Regions from separate parts of the Desulfobaculum sp. SPO524 genome, predicted to be linked through region 1. Evidence: riboswitches for the same ligand, from Rfam matches in the RefSeq annotation. Region 1 holds a riboswitch; each other region holds the start of a gene.
What was found. Region 1 has a riboswitch for cobalamin ahead of ACI3L3_RS07645 (ribonucleoside triphosphate reductase). Riboswitches for the same ligand answer to the same signal wherever they lie in the genome.

Region 1 (5,021 bases):
TTGTGGAATTGGTCACAGCCCTTGACGACCAGGTGCGTTTTGGCCTTAAAGACAAGGAACTGAAGGCGACGTTGCGAGAGGGGCTGGATACGGCCCTTGGCCTCGTCGCCAATCTGGACGCCGCCCTCGGCGACTGGAATCCCGGGGAAGCTAACGCCATCAGCGTGCGGCTGGAAGACGCCCTGGACGCACTGGAAGAGAAAGCTCCGGCACCCAAATAGCCGGGGATAGAAACGAAAACGAAATCGGGAGAGTCTCATGGCTTCTTTGAACAAGGTAATGCTTATCGGCCGTCTTGGTCGTGACCCCGAGCTGCGCTACACGCAGGCCGGCCAGCCCATCGTGAACATGCGTATGGCAACGGACGAGTCCTACACCAACCAGCAGGGCGAGCGCGTGGACAAAGCCGAGTGGCATTCCGTCGTCGTCTTTGGCCGTCAGGCCGAACCCTGCGCCAACTACCTGCGCAAGGGCAGCCTCGTGTACGTTGAGGGCAGCCTGCAGACGCGCAAGTGGCAGGGTCAGGACGGCAATGACCGCTACAGCACCGAAGTCAAGGCCCAGCGCGTGCAGTTCCTGGACTCCCGGAATACGCAGCAGCAGGGCGGCTACGACGCTCCGCGCCAGCAGCAGGCTCAGCCGCAGCAGCAGTCCCAGCAGTGGGGCGGCCAGCAACAGCAGCCGCAGCAGCAACAGCAGCAGCCTGCTGAAGACCTCGGCCCGGCATTCCCGTCCGAGGCATCCGGCATGGATGATGTGCCGTTCTAAACCGCGAAGCGGTAGGTGCCATATAAGGCATTTGGGAGGGCGACAGCGATGTCGCCCTCTTTTTTTGGGCTTTCGGCCCGAGGGGCGATGCGCCTGACGCGCCAGAGCGAAAGTTCCACCCGCTGTGGGGGGAGACAGTCGGCGCTCGACGACAATTCCGTTCCGGTACGCGAGGAGTATCTAGGCCTTTTTTGTCCGCTCTTGAGGCAAGGTGGCGTCCTTCACCACCGCCGCTCCAGAGGGCGGTGGCGGGCCGAGAGGGCGGGGCGCCACGTACAGCGCGCGGGTGCGCCGCGCGGCATCCTGTGCGTCATTCCGAGGAAAACGCCGCATGCCGGGCCAGCGCGGGAAACACCTCCAAATTCTGTTGCCCACTTGTGCGAAGGCGCAGGGAAGCGTAGCGTAATGATTGAGCTTTCCAAACGCTTTGGCGCAAGGAGGAGTCATGCCCGCACCCCGCGATATGTCGTTCTACCGCTACGATGAATCCCACCGTTTTGCGGCGGAGTATCCGCGCCTTGCGCGGCAGGTTGTGGCGGATTTTGAACTGACGCAGGGCCTGTGCCTCGACCTTGGCACCGGCGGCGCGGCCCTTGCCATTGAGATGGCAAAACTGACGCGCATGCGCTTTGTGGGCGTGGACAACAACGCCGGGGCGCTTGGTCTGGCCCGCGAAAATGGTCAGCGGCACGGCGTGACTTCCCAGCGCCTGTCCCTTGTGGCGGTGGATGTGCATGCGTTGCCGTTGGCGGCGGGGAGTGTGGACTTTGTCATCAGCCGCGGGTCCATCCCCTTCTGGGCGGACCGGAGCCGCGTCCTTGCGGAGGTGCACCGCGTGCTGCGTCCTGATGGGCGCACATTCATCGGCTGCGGCTTTAGCCGGGACCAGCCCCAAGAGGCCGTGGAGAAGATGCGCCCGGCGTGGGCGCGTGAGGACAGCGACGATGAGCGCATGCGCTGGCGCGACCCCGATGTGCTACGCGGCATACTGGAGGCCGCGGGCGTAGAGACGTATCTCATCATGCGTCAGCCCGGATATGGGCACTGGATAGATATCCGCAAATAGTCCCTGCTGGCGGCGCTATTCCCACTTCAGTATGGGGCGGAATTTTCGGGAAAATGGGCGGGGGCGTTTTTTGAAGGAAATTGCGCCCGCCAATCCTGCGGGGTGCGAGTGTCATCTCGCTGTCAGCCGTACCAGGCAGGGGTTTCGCCCCTGTGGAGGGCTGATGATTTTCCCTGAATTTGGGCAGTATTTGGCAGTATTCGGCCTTGAGTGCCCCATACGTTTTTGCTAGGTACCGCTCACTCATTACGCAGTGAACTTCAGGTGCCCACAGGGCAACCAAGGAAATCCGGTGCGAGTCCGGAGCGGTCCCGCCGCTGTATTCCCAAGCATTTCACGGCAGTGCCTTTGCGGCGCGCCGGAGAGGGGAAAGCCAGTCATCCTGCCTGAAGCGTTTCTGACCGTCCGGGGTACGCGGATACCACGGCGGGCAAGAAATACATCCCCCGAACCCTCCCGCGGCAAATCTTGGGCCGCAGGGTAAAAATCATGGCACGACGGCTTGAAGCAGTATCGTGGTCGCATGTGTTTTGTCGTGTGCGATCCGGCGCTTTGTGCCGTCAGCGGAGACCCGATGCCGAAACAGATTCTCAAACGCGACGGTTGTCTTGAAACCTGGTCCACGGAGCGCATTGCCGGCGCCATCTTGAAGGCTCTCAATTCCAGCGGCATCAAGGACCCGCTCCTTGGCAAGCGCCTTGCCCGCAAGGTTGCCGAGCATATCGACGCCGAAGGCGTGGACGTTCCGGAGCAGGAATACGTTCAGGACACTGTGCAGCTGGTGCTGATGGAAGCCCGCCTCTACTCCGTGGCCGAGCGCTACATCATCTACCGCGAAAAGCGGCGCGAGATGCGCAACCAGAATCAGGCTTACATCGACATCTCCAAGATGATCGAAAGCTATCTGGACCGCTCCGACTGGCGCGTGAACGAGAACTCCAATATGGTGCATTCCTTCCAGGGACTCATCCTGCACATGGCCGGTTCCGTTCAGGCCCGGTACGTGCTGGAAAAGTACCCGGAAGAAGTCCGGCAGGCCCACAACCACGGCTATTTCCACCTGCATGACCTGTCCTTCGGCCTTGCGGGCTATTGCTCCGGCTGGAGCCTGAGGGACCTCCTGCTGGAAGGCTTTAACCTCTCTGGCCGCTGCTCCTCCACGCCGCCCAAGCACTTTGACGCCGTGTGCGGACAGATTGTCAACTTCCTCGGCACGCTGCAGAACGAGTGGGCCGGCGCGCAGGCGTTCAACAACGTGGACACCTACCTCGCCCCCTTCGTGCGTGAGGACGGCCTCAGCTACCACGATGTGAAGCAGCAGATGCAGAAGCTGCTCCACAATCTGAACACCACCTCGCGTTGGGGCGGCCAGAGCCCGTTCACCAACTTTACCTTCGACTTCGTGCCGCCCAAGCACATGGCCAAAGAGGCCGTGATCATCGGCGGCAAGCTGATGGATTCCACCTACGGCGAATACGCCGAGGAAATGGAAATGATCAACCGCGCGTTCCTTGAAGTGATGCTTGAGGGCGACGCCGACGGCCGCATCTTCTCCTTCCCGGTGCCCACGTACAACGTCACCTCCGACTTTCCGTGGGATTCCGAGTCCGGCAAGCTGCTGCTGAAGATGACCTCCCGCTACGGCGCGCCGTACTTCCAGAACTTCATCAACTCGGACCTGAACCCCGAGGACGTGCGTTCCATGTGCTGCCGCCTGCAGATGGACCTGCGCGAAATCCGCAAGAAGACCGGTGGCCTGTTCGGCGCCGGCGACCTGACCGGTTCCATCGGCGTCGTCACCCTGAACCTGCCCAAGCTGGCCTATCTGGCCCACAACGAGGAAGACTTCCTCGACCTCGTGGCCGAGTACGCCAGCCTTGCCAAGGACTCTCTGGAGTACAAGCGCAAGCTCGTCACCCAGAACCTTGAGGCGGGCATGTTCCCGTTCTCGCGCCGCTACCTGAAGAATGGCTACAAGGGCCACTTCTCCACCATCGGCGTTATTGGCGGCCACGAGGCCTGCTTGAACCTTCTTGGCAAGGGCATCGAGAGCGAAGCCGGTCTGCGCCTGATGCGCCGTACGCTGAAGCACCTGCGTCAGCTCATCGTGGACTTCCAGGAAGAGACGGGCAACCTCTACAACCTTGAGGCCACCCCCGGCGAAGGCACCTGCTACCGTCTGGCAAAAATCGACAAGGACCTGTACGAAGACATCAAGACCTCCGGTCAGGATGTGCCGTACTACACCAACTCCACGCTGCTGCCCGTAGGCATCACCTCCGACGTGGTGACCGCGCTGGAGCACCAGAACGAGCTGCAGACCGTGTATAACGGCGGCACCGTGTTCCATACCTTCCTCGGCGAGGCCGCGCCCTCCGAGGAAAGCGTGAAGAGCTACCTCATCCGCGCCATGTCCAACACCAAGATTCCGTATATCTCGGTGACGCCCACCTTCTCGGTGTGCAAGGAGCACGGCTACATCTTCGGCGAGCACTTCTCCTGCCCCACCTGCGGTGAGGATACGGAAGTCTACACCCGCGTTGTGGGCTACTACCGCCCCGTGAACCGCTGGAACAAGGGCAAGCAGGAAGAGTACCGCGACCGCAAGGAATACGCTATGGAGTCCTTCTGCGGTTGCGAGTGCAGCGCCTAGCACGGGCGAGAGCAGCGGCCTTTTCGAGAGCGTTTTCACAGGAGTTCATGCATGATACTCAGTGCGCAGCAGTTGCGCGCCCTCCGGCAGCGTAACGATGAAGAATTGCGAAAGGGGCAGTACGCCAAGCACGGCTACCCCGCGCATACCATTCGCGACCTGTTGCAGACCGTGGAGGCGCTGAAAAAGGAAAAGAAAAAGTGGCAACGCCTTGCCACCACGCGCGGCAAAACCCTCGACGAAATCCATGAGCTGGCCGAGAAAAACGGCAACGGCGATGGAAACGGAGAGTGCAGCTAAGTTGCCCGCGCCATACCGCCATACCAAAGGGCCGGGAGGATATATCCTCCCGGCCCTTTTTGCGTGCTGCCCCAGCAGGGAAGGGGCGCAGATTTCTGCCGCAACGGGGCGGCCGGAATTGTTCAGCTTTTGCTCCAAAATGTGTTGAGCGTGGGAAAAGCCTTGTCCCATCGGTGTATTTCGGATTTCGAACAGCCGCGAATTGCGTTACCCTTGATGGGAGTCGATACGTCC
Region 2 (5,021 bases), 800 kb from region 1:
TACCCCTACGAGAGCTTTGAGCTGGCCTGCAAGTCCACGCCCATCCGCACGGACAAGGACGGCTTCGTCCACGCCCCCGAAGGCGCAGGCCTTGGCGTTGAAATGGATTGGGACGCCGTAAAGGCCGCTTCCATCGCCACGTACAGCTTCGAGTAAACAGAGGGACCACCGATGAAACTCAACGCATCCAATGTTGACCTGAGGCTCACCCTGACGAGCTTCGCGGCCGTTGTCGCCCTTGGCGTCGTGGCCGTCCTGTACCCCGAGGGCACCAAAGGAACCATGGGCAGCATGCTTGACTTCACCGTCAAGAACCTTGGCTCCGGCTTCCTGTGGTATGCCATGTTCGCCACTGCCATGCTGCTGTATCTTGCCCTGTCCAAATACGGCAACATCCGCCTTGGCGGCGACACACCCAAGTTCAGCAAGTTTCAGCTGTTCACCATGGCCCTGTCCGCCGGCATGGGCGCCAGCACCATGTACTGGGGCTTCATCGAAGCCGTGTACTACTACATGGATCCGCAGTTCGGCATTGTGGACAAGCCCTTGTCCATGGAATACGCCGCCGCCTTCAATATGTTCCACTGGGGCGCTGCGGGCTGGTTCATGTACCTCATCGTAGCCATCCCCTTCTGCATCGTGTTCTACGTGAAGAAGAGCCGCCGCATGAGCCTGAGCGGTGTTGTCAACAGCATGTTTGACGATGCCCTGCCCCTGTGGGCGCAGAAGCTCATCGACCTGCTGTTCATCATCACTACGCTGGCGGCCACGGCGCTGACCCTCGGCCTTGGCATCCCGATGATTTCGTCCAATATCAGCCACCTGACCGGCATCCCGGACAGCCTGACCATGGGCATTGGCATCATCCTTGGCCTGTCCGTCATCTTCTCGCTCAGCTCCTACATCGGCATCGAGAAGGGCATGGCCCGCCTGAGTAATGCCACGGTGTACATCTGCGCCGGTCTTGTTGGATTCGTGTTCATCATCGGCCCCTCGGCCCTCATCATGAACAACACCACCAACGGCATCGGCATCATGCTCACCGAGTACCTGCGCATGAGCACCAACACCGATCCGTATGGCAACTCCTTCTTCCCGCAGTACTGGACGATCTTCTTCCTCGCGAACTGGATTTCCTACTCTCCGGGCCTTGGTGTGTTCATCACCAAAATTGCCAAGGGCCACAAGCTGCGCGACCTCATCCTTGTACTGGTCGGCGCGGGCACCCTCGGCACCAGCATCATCTTCGGCGTGTGCGGCACGTTCACCATGGACCTCATGAACACCGGCGCCCTTGATGCTGTTGGCTTCATCAACAACAACCAGCCCACCGCGCTGGTGACAGCCATCTTCGGCGAAACGCCGTTCCCGCTGGCCATGACCGCCGTGTACCTCATTGCCATGGTGCTGTTCACCGTGACCACCCTTGACGGTACGTCCTACTCTCTGGCCAGCATCTCCACCAAGCACCTGGACAAGGACGCCAACGTCTCCCCGATGTTCCGCCTGTTCTGGTGTCTGCTGCTGACGGTTATCCCGATTATCTTCCTGCTCATCAACGCGCAGCTGAATATCCTGAAGTCCTTCCCCGTGCTGATCATCGTCCCGATGATGCCTATCTTCGCCGTCCTCGGTTACAAGACCACGGCATACATCCAGCAGGTGTTCGGCAAGTTGGACGCCAAGGAAATCGAACTCTACTCCATCCGCCTGTCCCAGACGGACAAAAGCCCGGCCGAAATGCCCCCCATGGAGGCTGGCATTGCCGCCCCGGCAGCCGCTGACCCCACCGTCGGCGCCATGCTGAAGGACGACGCCAACATCGTCGCCCCGGCGCAGGCCGACTAAACCTGCGCCGCATCAGCCCGCGCCCACGCGGCGCAGACCGATGCACACCATCCCGGCTTGCCCCTCAAAGCCGACCGCACACCCGCCCCGGTTTCCTCAGGAAGCCGGGGCGGACTGCGTATGCAAGGCGTCGCCCCGCATGACTCCTGCTCTACCCCCTGCGCAACCATGCACATGCCAGCCCTACCAGAGGTGTATACAGCTCCGGGCCTTGTATTGGGCCGCATCCCCCATCTCTCACACTCTATAAACAACGCCGCCACCCTCTGAGCCGCCGCCTTCCACTTTTCCCTTGCCATCCAACAAAGCACATGGCTATTCTTCCCGCTCGTCCTCGCAAGGAAACGGAATACGGTGAAAATCCGTAGCGGACGCGCCACTGTAACTGACATATACCTTTCGCAGTCACTGCATTCCTCACATGCGGGAAGGCTGTGGAGCACAGGGTCAGAAGCCAGGAGACGCCCTTGCAGGCAGAGCACGACAGTCTCGCGATTTGGACTGACTCGTCATGCACGCCTTGCCACGCCCAACCGGGCGGGGTCTCTTTGTGCATTGTGTCTTCGCGCCAGTCGGTCGTTGCTCCTTGTTCATCACACATCAAAGGAGTGACCACATGCCTACCCACATTCTCGGTTTTCCCCGAATCGGAGCGAAACGAGAGCTGAAAACGGCTCTTGAAGCGTTCTGGAAGGGCGACCTCCCAGCACAGGAACTTGCCTCCACCGCCCAGTCCCTGCGCCGCGCTCACTGGGCGCAGCAAAGAACGCTGGACATGGTTAGCGTCGGCGATTTTTCGCTGTATGACCATGTGCTCGACATGAGCTTCACCCTCGGCAACATTCCGTCCCGCGCCACCGCCTCACCGGGCAGTGAACTGGATGCCTACTTCCGCATCGCGCGCGGGCGCTCCGCCGCCGACCGAAGCAAAGACGGCGTCAACGCCGGTGAAATGACCAAGTGGCTCGACACCAACTACCACTACATCGTCCCCGAATTCACCAAGGACACCACCTTCTCCCTGAACGCGGACCGCTTGCTCGACCAGCTTGCCGAGGCTCACAAGGACGGACGCCAAGCCAAGCCCGTCATCATCGGCCCCGTCACCTACCTTTGGCTCGGCAAAGCGAAGGATGACAGTGACAAATCAAAGCTGTTGCCACGGCTCGTACCCGTCTACGAACAGCTCCTCAACGCGCTCCATAAGGCTGGCGCGCAGTGGGTCCAGATTGACGAACCCATTCTTGTCACGGAGTTGGACGCCTCGTGGCGCGCCATGCTTGAAGCCACCTACAACCGCCTTGCATCAAGCCCGGTAAAGTCCCTGCTTGCCACCTACTTCGGCACGCTGGAGGAGAATCTCGACTTTGCTCTTGGCCTCCCGACCAACGGCATCCATATCGACGCCGTGCGAGGCCGCTCGGAAGTCCCTCAGATTGTCGACGCGCTCCCCGGTGACAAGGTCCTCTCCCTTGGCGTCATCGACGGCCGCAACATCTGGAAAAGCGACCTCACCGCACTGCTTGACTGGCTGGAACCTTTGGCGACGCAGTTGGGGGATCGCCTGTGGCTGGCGCCATCCTGCTCCCTGCTGCACGTTCCTGTTGACGTAGAACTTGAGGACGCCATGGACGCAGAAATCCGCAGCTGGCTTGCCTTCGCCACGCAAAAGCTAGATGAACTGCGCATTCTCGACATAGCGCTCACGCAAGGACGCGACGCCGTTTCCACCGATTTGGCCGACAACGCCCGGGCCATACACAGCCGCCAAACCTCCACAAGAGTCCACAATCCCACGGTGAAGGAGCGCGTGCGGGCCATTACGACAGAGATGGGGCGCCGCAACAGCCCGTACAATGAGCGCCGAAACAGACAAAAAGACGCCCTCAACCTTCCCCTCTACCCAACGACCACCATTGGTTCCTTTCCGCAGACCAAGGACATCCGCGCCGCACGACTGCGCTTCCGCAAGGGGGAGCTCGATACAAAGGCCTACACGGAGCAGATGCGCCACCAGATCGAAACCGTCGTCGCAGAGCAGGAAAAGCTCGGGCTGGACGTCCTGGTACACGGTGAACCGGAACGAAACGATATGGTAGAATACTTCGGCACGCATCTGGAGGGCTACGCCTTCAGTGCCTATGGCTGGGTCCAGTCCTACGGCTCGCGGTGCGTCAAGCCGCCCATCATCTTCGGCGATGTCTCCCGCCCCGGTCCCATAACCGTGAAGTGGAGCACCTTTGCCCAATCCCTCACGGAGAAGCCGATGAAAGGCATGCTCACAGGCCCGGTGACACTCCTCAACTGGTCCTTCGTCCGCAACGATCAACCCCGCGCACAATCCTGCCGCCAGCTCTCCCTCGCCATGCGCGACGAAGTTCTGGATCTGGAAAAGGCGGGGATTCACGTCATCCAAATTGACGAAGCCGCCCTGCGTGAAGGCCTGCCCCTGCGGAAGTCGCAGTGGAGCGACTACCTCGACTGGGCCGTTGCATCCTACAGGATTACCGCCAACGGCGTGCAGGACGTCACCCAGATTCACACGCACATGTGCTACTCGGAATTCAACGACATCATCGCGGCAATTGCCGACATGGACGCAGATGTCATCACCATTGAGACGTCCCGCTCCGATATGGAACTTCTCGATGTGTTTGACGACTTCTCCTATCCCAATGAAATAGGGCCCGGCGTCTATGACATTCACTCGCCAAACATCCCGTCTGTGGATTCCATCGTGGACCTGATGCGCAAGGCCGCACAACGCATCCCTGCCGAAAGGCTCTGGGTCAACCCCGATTGTGGCCTTAAAACACGCGCATGGCCCGAGACTCTCGCCTCTCTTGAAAACATGGTTACAGCCGCCAAGCAGCTGCGCGGCCAGTAGCACCACCTTGGTCGCATCCGCGAGGATGCCGCCATGCCTTGTGCGCGGCCTGTCCCCTGAGCAGGGAAGCAGGCCGCGCTTTTTGTCTCACTCCCTCCCCCCTTCGCATCCGCAGCCGTAGGGCCACAGCCCAAGCCATCCGCACAGAATACAGCCCCACTACCGACGCGAAACTCGCACAAAGAACGCCCATACACGGCGATGCCTCTTGAACTCTTTCCTTGCGTCATCACCTCAAAAATGAGTGTATAGAGAGTATGGAGGTGTATTCCATGCGTTGTGCTCT
Region 3 (5,021 bases), on a different contig from region 1:
GCCCGAGGAATTGATTTCCTTGTACAGCTGCTTGTCAATCTTGGCGAGGCGGTAGCTGGTGCCCTCGGCCGGGGTGGCTTCCAGATTGTACAGGTGGCCGGTGTCCTCCTGGAACTTGGAGGTCAGCTCCTGCAGGTGCTCCAGCACGCGCTGCATCAGGCGGGTGCCTGCTTCGGTCTCAATGCCTTTGCCCAAGAGGTTCTGGCAGGCTTCGTGCCCGCCCACCAGTCCAATGGTGGAGAAGTGGCCGTCAAAGCCGTTTTTCAGGTAGCGCTGGGACCACGGGAACATGCCGCGCTCAAGGTTGTCGTTGATGAGCTTGCGTTTGAACTCCAGCGAGTCGCGCGCCATGGTGGCGTACTCGGTGATGATGTCGAGGAAGTCTTCCTCGCCCTGCGCCAGATAGGCCAGCTTGGGCAGATTCAGGGTCACCACGCCGATGGAGCCGGTCAGGTCGCCCGCGCCAAACAGGCCGCCGACCTTTTTGCGCAGTTCGCGCAGGTCCATCTTGAGGCGGCAGCACATGGAGCGAACGTCCTCGGGGTCCAGGTCGGAATTAATGAAGTTCTGGAAGTAGGGCACGCCGTACTTGGCCGTCAGCTTCAGGAGCAAATCGCCGATTTCCGATTCCCACGGGAAGTTCGCCGTGATGTTGTACGTGGGGATGGGGAAGGAGAAAATGCGCTTGTGGTAGTCGCCGTCGAGCATAACCTCAAGGAATGCGCGGTTGATCCAGTCCATCTCCTGCTGGAAGTCGCCGTAGGTGGCGTCCTGCAGCTTGCCGCCAATGATGACGGCCTCGTCGCGGATGTGCTTGGGGCAGGTGAGGTCAAAGGTCATGTTCGTGAAGGGGCTTTGGCCGCCCCAACGCGAGGTGGTGTTCAGGTTGAACACAAATTTCTGCATGGCCTGACGCACCTGCTCGTAGTCCAGCCCGTCGTGACGGATAAAGGGCGCGAGGTAGGTGTCTACGTTATTGAAGGCCTGCGCCCCGGCCCACTCGTTCTGGAGCGTGCCGAGGAAGTTGACCATCTGCCCGAGGGCGGAATCAAAATGCCGCGCGGGACCAGCGCAGGAACGGCCCTCAAGGTTGAAGCCCTCCAGCAGCAGGTCGCGCAGGCTCCAGCCTGCGCAGTATCCGGCAAGGCCAAAGGACAGGTCGTGGATGTGGAAATAGCCGTGCTCGTGCGCCTGACGGACTTCTTCCGGATACTTCTCCAGTGCATAGCGCGCCTGAATGGAGCCGGAAAGGTGCAGCATCAGCCCCTGAAAGGAGTGCGACATATTCGCGTTTTCCGCCACGCGCCAATCCGCCTTCGACAGGTAGGTGTCGATGGTGTCCTTCACATCCAGATAGGCGTTGTCGTGGGCGCGCAGTTCGCGGCGGCGTTCGCGGTAAATGATATATTTCTTGGCAACCCCGTACATGCGGGATTCCATCAGGACCTGCTCCACGAGGTCCTGCACGTGCTCTTGCTCGGCGACTTCGATGCCGCTCAGCTTGGATTCGACCTTACGAGCCAGTCGCTTGGAGAGCAGCGGATCCTTCACCCCGTTGGCTTGCAGCGCCTTCAGGATGGCACTCGCAATCCGCTCCAGTGACCACGTCTCCATGCATCCGTCTCGTTTCAGAATCTGTCTGGGCATCTGACGTCCTCCGAGGTTCTATGTATTTTTGTTCGGTGAGGGGGAAGCCGGCGGGCAGGTACCCGCGGACCGTTTCGATGTCCGTATCGGTGAGCAGGGGCACCCGGGTGGTGCGGAAGTAAAAGCGTCCGGGGTTGTCCTGCGCCATGGCGAAAATACGCTCAACATTGTGCTGCGCCGTTTCGGCGGAGACGGCGTTGCCGGTAAGGGCCGGGTACTTTTCGTAGGGACCTTTGACGTCCACGGCAAAGGTGGTGACATAGCCCGTTGCCAGCATGTCGGCCACCACGCCGGGATTCATGGCGTTGGTGTCGAGCTTGATGGCATAGCCCAGTGCGTGGATGTCGGCGAGGATGGTCTCCAGACCGTCCACGGTGGTGGGTTCGCCGCCGGTGATGGTGACGCCGTCCAGCCATTTGGTGCGGTTTTGCAAAAAGCGCATCATGGCGGATTGGTCAAGGGTCGGCAGCGTGTCGTGGTGCCATGCCATGGTGGCATTGTGGCAGGTAGGGCAATGCAAATTGCACCCGCCAAGAAAGATGACACAGCAGGTTTTGCCCGGCCAGTCGCACAAGCTAAAGCGTTCAAAGCCACGAACGGATTTCCAGGGTTGCATGTACTGCATTCCTAACGCGTTGGAGAGTTAGACACGAAGCCGCCACGCCCCGCGTTGGCGCTTCGTTTTCTTTAGAGTGCTTCGGACCGTGGTCTGGCTTCCCGCGGGGCTGCTGGGTGGCGGTGTGGTGGTCGCCATGTCCGCCAGCGGCGGCGCGGGTTACAGGGGCAGAACCGCCCCGGATTCGCACCGGGTTCACCAGTGCCGAAACGCCTCGAAGAGGAAGAAAATCAGTAGTAATTTGAAGTGCTTATGAAAAGCAGATAATTTCTAGAAGCATAGTCCAAAAGCGCCATGAGGTAAAGGGGTGTTGGAAAACTGACGGGTTAGTCGAAAACGCAAGTATTTCATGCGTTTTAGAAAAAAAGGGCCCAAAAGGGGTGAAAATCCACATGGTTGTCCACAAGGTATATTTCTTAACAGCCCGAAATAGCAGGGGATAAACTTTGGTGTGTGGAAAGTGTAAGATTGCCGACAGCGCCCTGAGCGCCGCAGGTGCAGGAAAGTGCGCGCGCGGCGGGCATGGATGGTGCGCATTCCGGATGGGTGTGGACGGTTTTGGCTGATTGTGGGGAGAGAGAAGGGTGTTGAAAAGCATTCTCAATGGGGATCTGTTGATGGCCACACAGGAAAAAGAGTCATAAATCAAGGCGGCCTGCGCGCTGCGGAGACCTTTTGGCCGTTGCGGGGTGGTGTGGACAAGTCTGCAACATGTTGGAATAGCAGTGTTCTTGTGCATGGCAGGAGAAAGGTGTGGCGTAAGCCACCGCCGGACAGGCAGATTTGGCCGAAACATTGACAAAAAACGGTATGTATATTCTATACTAGGGAACGTCTGGAATTCCCGTGTGTTTGTCAGAGTTGGGTACGGGGTGGACAGGCGTTGTGTGATGGCGTGCATGGGAGGCGCTTGCAGAGGGCCGGGGCAATTCTGCAAACACGGCATGGCCAAGGCAGTTATGGATGATGAAATAAAGCGTGGGAAAAATGGGGCTGGCAAGGCCAGTGCGGCGCGGCGCGATGCGGGGCTGCCGCCACTGGAGATACTGCTGGTCGAGGACAATCCGGTCAATCAAACCGTGGTGCTGATGATTCTCAAACGGGAAGGGCACCGCGTTACAACCGTGGGCGACGGCCAACAGGCACTGGATATTCTGTGCAAGCAGCGTTTTGACGTGGTGCTTATGGACATCCGCATGCCGGGGATGAATGGGGACGAGGCCACGCGCCGCATCCGGACGCAGGAATCCGGGGTGCTGGACTGCGAGATTCCTATCATTGCCATGACGGCCTACAGCACCAACGAGGATGTGGAACGCTTCCTTGGTGCGGGGATGGACGCCTTTGTGGGCAAGCCCATGACGTGGGAGACCGTCACCCAAACCATTCGCGAGACATTGCGCGGCAAAGGGCGTTTGGAATAGCGCGCTATGCCCTGTGGGCGAGACCACGCACAAAGCCCCGAGCAGGAGACTGTTCGGGGCTTTGTGCGTTTATGGAGAGGGCGCCCGCCCATGTGACCTAAGCCAGCAGGCGGTCCAGCAGCCAGTTTACATGCTCACGCGTGATGGGCAGCGGGTTGGCCTTGGTGGACCCGGAAACCAGCACCTCTTCAATAACGGCGTCGCGGTCGGCAAGCGTTTGCCCGGAAAAGGGGTTCTGGATGCCAAAGTGCGCCAGCAGGGCGTGGACGGTTTCCCAAAGGTCTGCGCCGATGGCATCGCTCATTTCCATATACTGCGCGCCCATGGTTTCGCGGTTCAGTTCGATGGCAACGGGGAGGCAGACGCCGCAGGTCAGGCCGTGGGGCTGGTGGAAGCGCGCGCCCAGCGGGTGGGCAAGGCCATGGACCACCCCAAGGCGCGAGGACGCAAAGCCCACCCCGGCAAGGAAGCTCCCGAGCAGGATGCCCTCGGCATGGGGCAGGGGGATCTCTCCGTCGGTGGCGGCGTCATAGGCGCGGGGCAGATGCTCCGCCAGCAGGGTCAGCCCGCGCAGGGCCAGCGTTTGCGAGAACCACGTGGCGTATCTGCTGGTGTAGGATTCAATGGCCTGCGTCATGGCGTCCAGCCCCGACGACGCCACAACCTTGGCCGGGCATCCGGTAAGAAGTTCGGCGTCCAGGAGCACCACCTGCGCGGTCATGGTGGGGCTGCGGAAGGACTTTTTGACGCCCGTTTCGGTGTTGGTGAGCACCGAGACGGGCGTTGCTTCGGAGCCGGTACCCGCCGTGGTTGGGACGGCAATAAAGGGCAGGGTGTCGCCGATGATGGTTTCGCCATCGTGGTACTGCTGCACATCGCCGGTCTGGTGATAAAGCCCGGCGCAGCCTTTGGCGATGTCCAGCACACTACCGCCGCCCACAGCGGCAATCCAGTCCGCACCGTGCTCGCGCGCGGCGCAGAGCAGGTCGGTTAGCTGATGGAGGGTGGGCTCGCCGCCGGGATGCTGCCATGCGCGGCAATCCATATCGCCGGGGCAGTCGCCAAGCAGGCGGGCCAGTGCGCCGGATGCGGCAAGGCTCGCCCCATGGACAAGCACGCCCCGTGGCCCGAACCGCGCCGCATGGGTAAAGAGCGAGGACAGCGCTCCGGGGGCGGTGGCGGTGGTGCGGGGCGTGCTGAGCAGCTGGGGCAATTGCATAAGGGGCATAACGTCTCCTCCGTCGTCAGGGCGGCGCTGGTGATGGACCGCGCCAGCTTGGGCGCGGCATTGGCCGCCGGGGATTGAATCAAAAAATGGGCAGAAACCATCGCAG
Region 4 (5,021 bases), 390 kb from region 1:
CCTCGGGCAGCAGGCACCGGGCCAGCACGTCCGACCACATCAGCGCCACGCCGCCCACAAGGGCCGAGGCCGCAATCAGCGGACGGTGCTCCGCGCCCATGCGCATGCGCACCAAATGCGGCACCACCAGCCCCACAAAGCCGATAACGCCGGAAACGCTCACCGCAGCGCCCGTCAGCAGGCTGGCGGCCACCAAAACAATAAGGCGGGTCCTGTCAGTATTCACGCCCAGCATGGCGGCTTGCTCGTCGCCCATGGACAACAGGTCAATCTCGCGGGCATAGGCCATAATGACAAGGCCGCCCACCAGCATATACGGCACGGCAAAGCCCACATGCTCCCAGCTTCGCCCCTGAAAGCTGCCCATCACCCAAAAGACGATGCTGGACATGGACTCCTCGTCCAAACTCTTGAGGAGCGCAATAAGCGCGGAGAGAAACGTCGCCACCACAATGCCCGCAAGGACGACCGTCTCGCGCCGCAGGTGCCCGGCCACACGGCCAAGGGAAAGAACAGCGGCCAGCGCGCCAAGCGCGCCAAGCATGGCCGCAAGGGGCAAAACGCCCGGACCAAAGACCGTGTGTACGCCCGCAAGCCCGAAGTACAGCGCGAGTGAAGCGCCAAAGGCCGACCCCGTGGACACGCCAATGGTGAACGGATCGGCCAGCATATTCTGCAGAATTCCCTGAAACACGGCCCCGGCGGCGGCCAGCGCCGCGCCCACAACCCACGCCAGACACACGCGGGAGAGCCGGATATCAAGAATCACCACAGACAGCGTCGGGTCTGCGGGCGCATCCACGGGCAGGCCAAGAGCAGAGGCCAACACCGCAAACACGTCACGTGCGGGAAGAGGCAGGGGGCCGAACAGACAGCCCCCGATAACGGATGCGCACGACACCGCAGCAAGCGCGCAAAGGAGCACGCGCCGCCGTTTTCGGGCCGCACTTTCCTGCGCAAAGGTCTGCGTCAGGACCGCGTCGTTCATAGTTCCCCCTGCCATTACAGTCTACTGCGCCAAACGGCCGAAGGCGTCTTCGGCGTGACCAAGCCAAATGGCCGCGAATTCAGGGTACTCGGCAGTGCCCTTCAACACACATTTCGGCGTAATGCCGTTGGCCTTGAACACGGACTTCCAAGAGTCGTCCTCGTCGCCCGCCATGTCGTTCTGGGCATGGTCGCCCGCCACGGACATCAGGGGCATCAGCCATGCGGTCTTGATGCCACGGTCCTTCAGCTCGGCCACAATGGTGTCCAGAGAGGGCGTGCCCTCAACGGTGCCAACAAAGATGTTGGGGTCCTTCTGGGCAACATACCACTGCAGACCGGGGTAGAAAATGTTGCCGGAGTGATGCGTGCCGTGGCCCATGAGCACAACGGCTTCGTCAGCCTTGCGCTCGGCGGGAATGGAGGACTGAACGGCCGCAGTCACAGCCTGCATGTCGGCATCGGTCGCCATCATGGGGCTGCCCACCGTGACCTGCCGGAAACCGCCGGGACCACCGCTGAAGCGGCTGACCACGCTGAGCACCTTCTGGTGGAACTCTTCGCCCGGAATGGTGTGCAGGGACTGCACGGCAACATGGGTGTAGCCGTCATCCAACATTTTGGAGAGCGCTGTGGTCACGGAATCCAGCTCGCGGCCTTGCTTCGCCAGCTTGTGGCGGATGATGTTGGACGTGAACGCCCAGCGCACGTCAAGACCGGGGTGGCTCTTTTCAAAGGTGGCTTCAAGACCGCGCAGAGCCTTGTCGGCCTGAGGAACACTCGTACCAAAGGCCACGAACAGCACACCTTTCTTCACAGGCTTTCCCTCACCATGCGATGCAAATGCAGTGGAAATCGACAGGACCAGCGCCAAGAGGCACAGCGCGAAAACGCGCGTGCCAGAGAAACGGGATGTGAGCATTTGAACTCGCTCCAGTGAAACCGCAGGCGGGCGTCACCTGCCAATACAGGAAGAAAGCCGGCGCGCAGCGCCGGAGTGCGTCAGGGGTGTACCCCGAACATTCGGGATGAGGTCCATGCAGGCAATAGCCCTCGTTGCCGGCATGGCTGACGCAAGGCCCTGAGGCAGGTCTTCTGGCTCGTCCGAATTCCACCCCTGCCTTCCCGCCGGGTGCGCGTTGCACGCACGTGGCAGTGGCTCTGTATGGGGTGCAAGACTCGTCCGCGCGGGCAATGCCTGCGCGGCGCCGGACTTACAGCGGCGGGTCCGCCCCGGATTCGCACCGGGTTCCCTCTTCAAGCCCCGCAAGTACGGGGCTACCTCAAGACGCGGGAAGCATAGGCGATTTCACAGCGCTTGTCACTGCACAAAACACCCACTCAGCGCCCACCAGCGCAGCCCAGCCGCCGTCAAAATTGCGCCGCCACACTCCCGCCTCCCGGTTTTTTCCAAACAATTTCACCCCACAGCACAAATGGCCCACTTGATGCATTTTCAGCCGCAAAGGCAGATTCACGGCGCACCGATGCGCGCCAAAGCATCCACCATTCACCATCTTGGAGCCATTATGCGGACCGTTATGACCATCATCCTCACATTGTGCGGCATCTTCACCACCTCCACCGCCATTGAAACAGAACACGCCATCTTCGCGGAGACAACACAGCACCGCATAGCGCCCGCACAACCCCAGCGGCACGTGGTCCGCATGGCCGTAAACGCGCCCACCTACTCCGCCACCACCACGCGGGGCACCCACGCCGCGGCCCAGGCACCATCGGACCAGCCCGGCGCGGCGCCGCGCCGCGAGGGCGCTCCCACATCCGCACCAGCCAAGGCCGCCCCGGCGCAGACCGCCGACGACGCCGTCACCGCACCGGCAGGGCTGACCCCGGACACGGACCACTCGCTTATCGCCAAGACCGTTGCCTCGCGCCTTATTGCCCTCACCGTCGATGCCATACGCAAAAACGCCCACGGCGAGCGTCTGGAACATGGCGTTATCGTCCCGCCCACCGCGCCATCGCCCGGTCCGCCGCCTCTGCCGCAGGGGTGCCTTGTGGTATAGAAATGCACGCCGCGGGTGAGATTCGCGGCAAGGCCGCTCTGCCCTTGACTTTGCAGGAGACTTGGTTACCTTTGTCCTCTTTATTTTGGCGACTCTGTTTAATTTCCGTGGAGGACATGCACATCCATGAGCGACTATAAGAAAACCCTGCACCTGCCCCGGACCAAGTTCCCCATGAAGGCGAACCTGACCCAGAACGAGCCGAAGACGCTCAAATTTTGGCAGGACACTGATGTCTACAAGACCATGATCGAGGCCAATGAAGGCCAGGAGAGCTACACGCTCCACGACGGTCCGCCCTACGCCAACGGGCACATTCACCTTGGCACCGCCATGAACAAGGTGATTAAGGACATCATCGTCAAGCACAAGAACATGCAGGGCATCAAGGCCGAATACGTCCCCGGCTGGGACTGTCACGGTCTGCCCATTGAGCATAAGGTCGGGCAGGAACTCAAAGCCAAGGGCAAGACGGACCTCCCCGCGCTGACCATCCGCAAGATTTGCCGCAGCTACGCGGAAAAGTGGATGAAGACCCAGCGCAAGGAATTTCAGCGTCTTGGCGTTTTGGGCACGTGGGACAACCCCTACCTGACCATGCGCCCCAGCTACGAAGCCGCCACCGCCCGCGAGCTTGGTCGCTTTATGGCGAAGGGTGGCGTTGTCCGCAACAAGAAGCCCATCTACTGGTGCAACGACTGCAAAACCGCACTGGCAGAGGCCGAGGTGGAGTACGCGGACCACACGTCCCCGTCCATCTTCGTACGCTTCCCCCTCACCGACAAAAAGGTGACGGACATCATCCCCGAGGCCGATCCGGCAAAGACTTTCGTCTGCATCTGGACCACCACCCCGTGGACCCTGCCGTCCAACATGGCTATCGCCTTCCACGCCGACTACGACTACGTCTGCGTGAAAAAGGGTGACGAGTTCTACATCCTTGCCGAAGAGCTGCTGGCCTCCTGCGCCGAAAAGTTCGGCTGGGACGAGTACACCACCGTGGCCACCCTCAAGGGCGAAAAGTTCGAAGGTCTGAAGGCCCGCCACTGCATCTACGACCGCGAGTCCCTGCTGGTGCTGGCCGACTATGTCACGCTGGAGAGCGGCACCGGCTGCGTGCACACCGCCCCCGGCCACGGTCCCGATGACTACATGACCGGCTACCGCTACGGTCTGGACATTTACTCCCCGCTGGACGACGAGGGCCGTTTCCTGCCCACCGTCGAATTCTTTGCGGGTCTGCGCGTTGACGAGGCCAACCCCCACGTCATCGACAAGCTCACGGAGCTGGGCAACCTTCTCGCTATGGAGAAGATCAGCCACTCCTACCCCCATTGCTGGCGCTGCAAGCAGCCCGTTATCTACCGGGCCACCACGCAGTGGTTCATCTCCATGGAGAACAACGACCTGCGCCAGAAGTCCCTCAAGGCCATTGACGAGGACGTGCAGTGGATTCCCGCATGGGGCCGCGAGCGCATCCATAATATGATTGAAATGCGCCCGGACTGGTGCATCTCGCGCCAGCGTACGTGGGGCGTGCCCATCATGGCCCTGCTCTGCAAGGACTGCGGCGAGGCATGGTTCGACAGCGACTGGGTCATGAACATCGTGGACAAGTTCGAGGAGCACGAAACCGGTTGTGACTACTGGTTCGAGGCCGCCCTTGAAGACATCGTCCCCGAAGGCCTGACCTGCCCGCACTGCGGCGGCAACCACTGGGAAAAGGAAGACGACATCCTCGACGTGTGGTTCGACTCCGGAACGAGCTTTGCCGCCGTTGTGGAACAGCGCGACGAGTGCTCCTACCCCGCCGACCTGTATCTGGAAGGCTCCGACCAGCACCGCGGCTGGTTCCACAGCTCGCTGCTGGCCTCCATGGGCACCCGCGACAAGGCCCCCTACAAGTCCGTGCTCACCCACGGCTATGTTGTGGATGGCGAGGGCAAAAAGATGTCCAAGTCCATCGGCAACGTGGTGGCCCCGCAGGAAATCATCGACAAGTAC

Region 2: another riboswitch for cobalamin. It lies ahead of metE (5-methyltetrahydropteroyltriglutamate--homocysteine S-methyltransferase); the one in region 1 lies ahead of ACI3L3_RS07645 (ribonucleoside triphosphate reductase).
Region 3: another riboswitch for cobalamin. It lies ahead of ACI3L3_RS14515 (anaerobic ribonucleoside-triphosphate reductase activating protein); the one in region 1 lies ahead of ACI3L3_RS07645 (ribonucleoside triphosphate reductase).
Region 4: another riboswitch for cobalamin. It lies ahead of ACI3L3_RS09320 (sirohydrochlorin cobaltochelatase); the one in region 1 lies ahead of ACI3L3_RS07645 (ribonucleoside triphosphate reductase).

The regions. Positions count from the first base shown of each region.
Region 1 covers NZ_JBJDSB010000002.1:441,815-446,835, forward strand. The annotation lists gene ACI3L3_RS07630 (hypothetical protein) at 1-221, shown strand, start outside; gene ACI3L3_RS07635 (single-stranded DNA-binding protein) at 259-768, shown strand; gene ACI3L3_RS07640 (class I SAM-dependent methyltransferase) at 1,214-1,834, shown strand; cobalamin riboswitch at 2,080-2,239, shown strand; gene ACI3L3_RS07645 (ribonucleoside triphosphate reductase) at 2,409-4,487, shown strand; gene ACI3L3_RS07650 (hypothetical protein) at 4,539-4,787, shown strand.
Region 2 covers NZ_JBJDSB010000002.1:1,239,390-1,244,410, forward strand. The annotation lists gene ACI3L3_RS11045 (mandelate racemase/muconate lactonizing enzyme family protein) at 1-156, shown strand, start outside; gene ACI3L3_RS11050 (BCCT family transporter) at 172-1,848, shown strand; cobalamin riboswitch at 2,144-2,333, shown strand; gene metE (5-methyltetrahydropteroyltriglutamate--homocysteine S-methyltransferase) at 2,465-4,735, shown strand; gene ACI3L3_RS11060 (ABC transporter substrate-binding protein) at 5,008-5,021, shown strand, end outside.
Region 3 covers NZ_JBJDSB010000005.1:39,627-44,647, reverse strand. The annotation lists gene ACI3L3_RS14520 (ribonucleoside triphosphate reductase) at 1-1,614, opposite strand, end outside; gene ACI3L3_RS14515 (anaerobic ribonucleoside-triphosphate reductase activating protein) at 1,514-2,263, opposite strand; cobalamin riboswitch at 2,329-2,487, opposite strand; gene ACI3L3_RS14510 (response regulator) at 3,208-3,687, shown strand; gene ACI3L3_RS14505 (iron-containing alcohol dehydrogenase family protein) at 3,785-4,915, opposite strand.
Region 4 covers NZ_JBJDSB010000002.1:829,207-834,227, reverse strand. The annotation lists gene ACI3L3_RS09325 (FecCD family ABC transporter permease) at 1-988, opposite strand, end outside; gene ACI3L3_RS09320 (sirohydrochlorin cobaltochelatase) at 1,010-1,804, opposite strand; cobalamin riboswitch at 2,055-2,288, opposite strand; gene ACI3L3_RS09315 (hypothetical protein) at 2,517-3,017, shown strand; gene ileS (isoleucine--tRNA ligase) at 3,144-5,021, shown strand, end outside.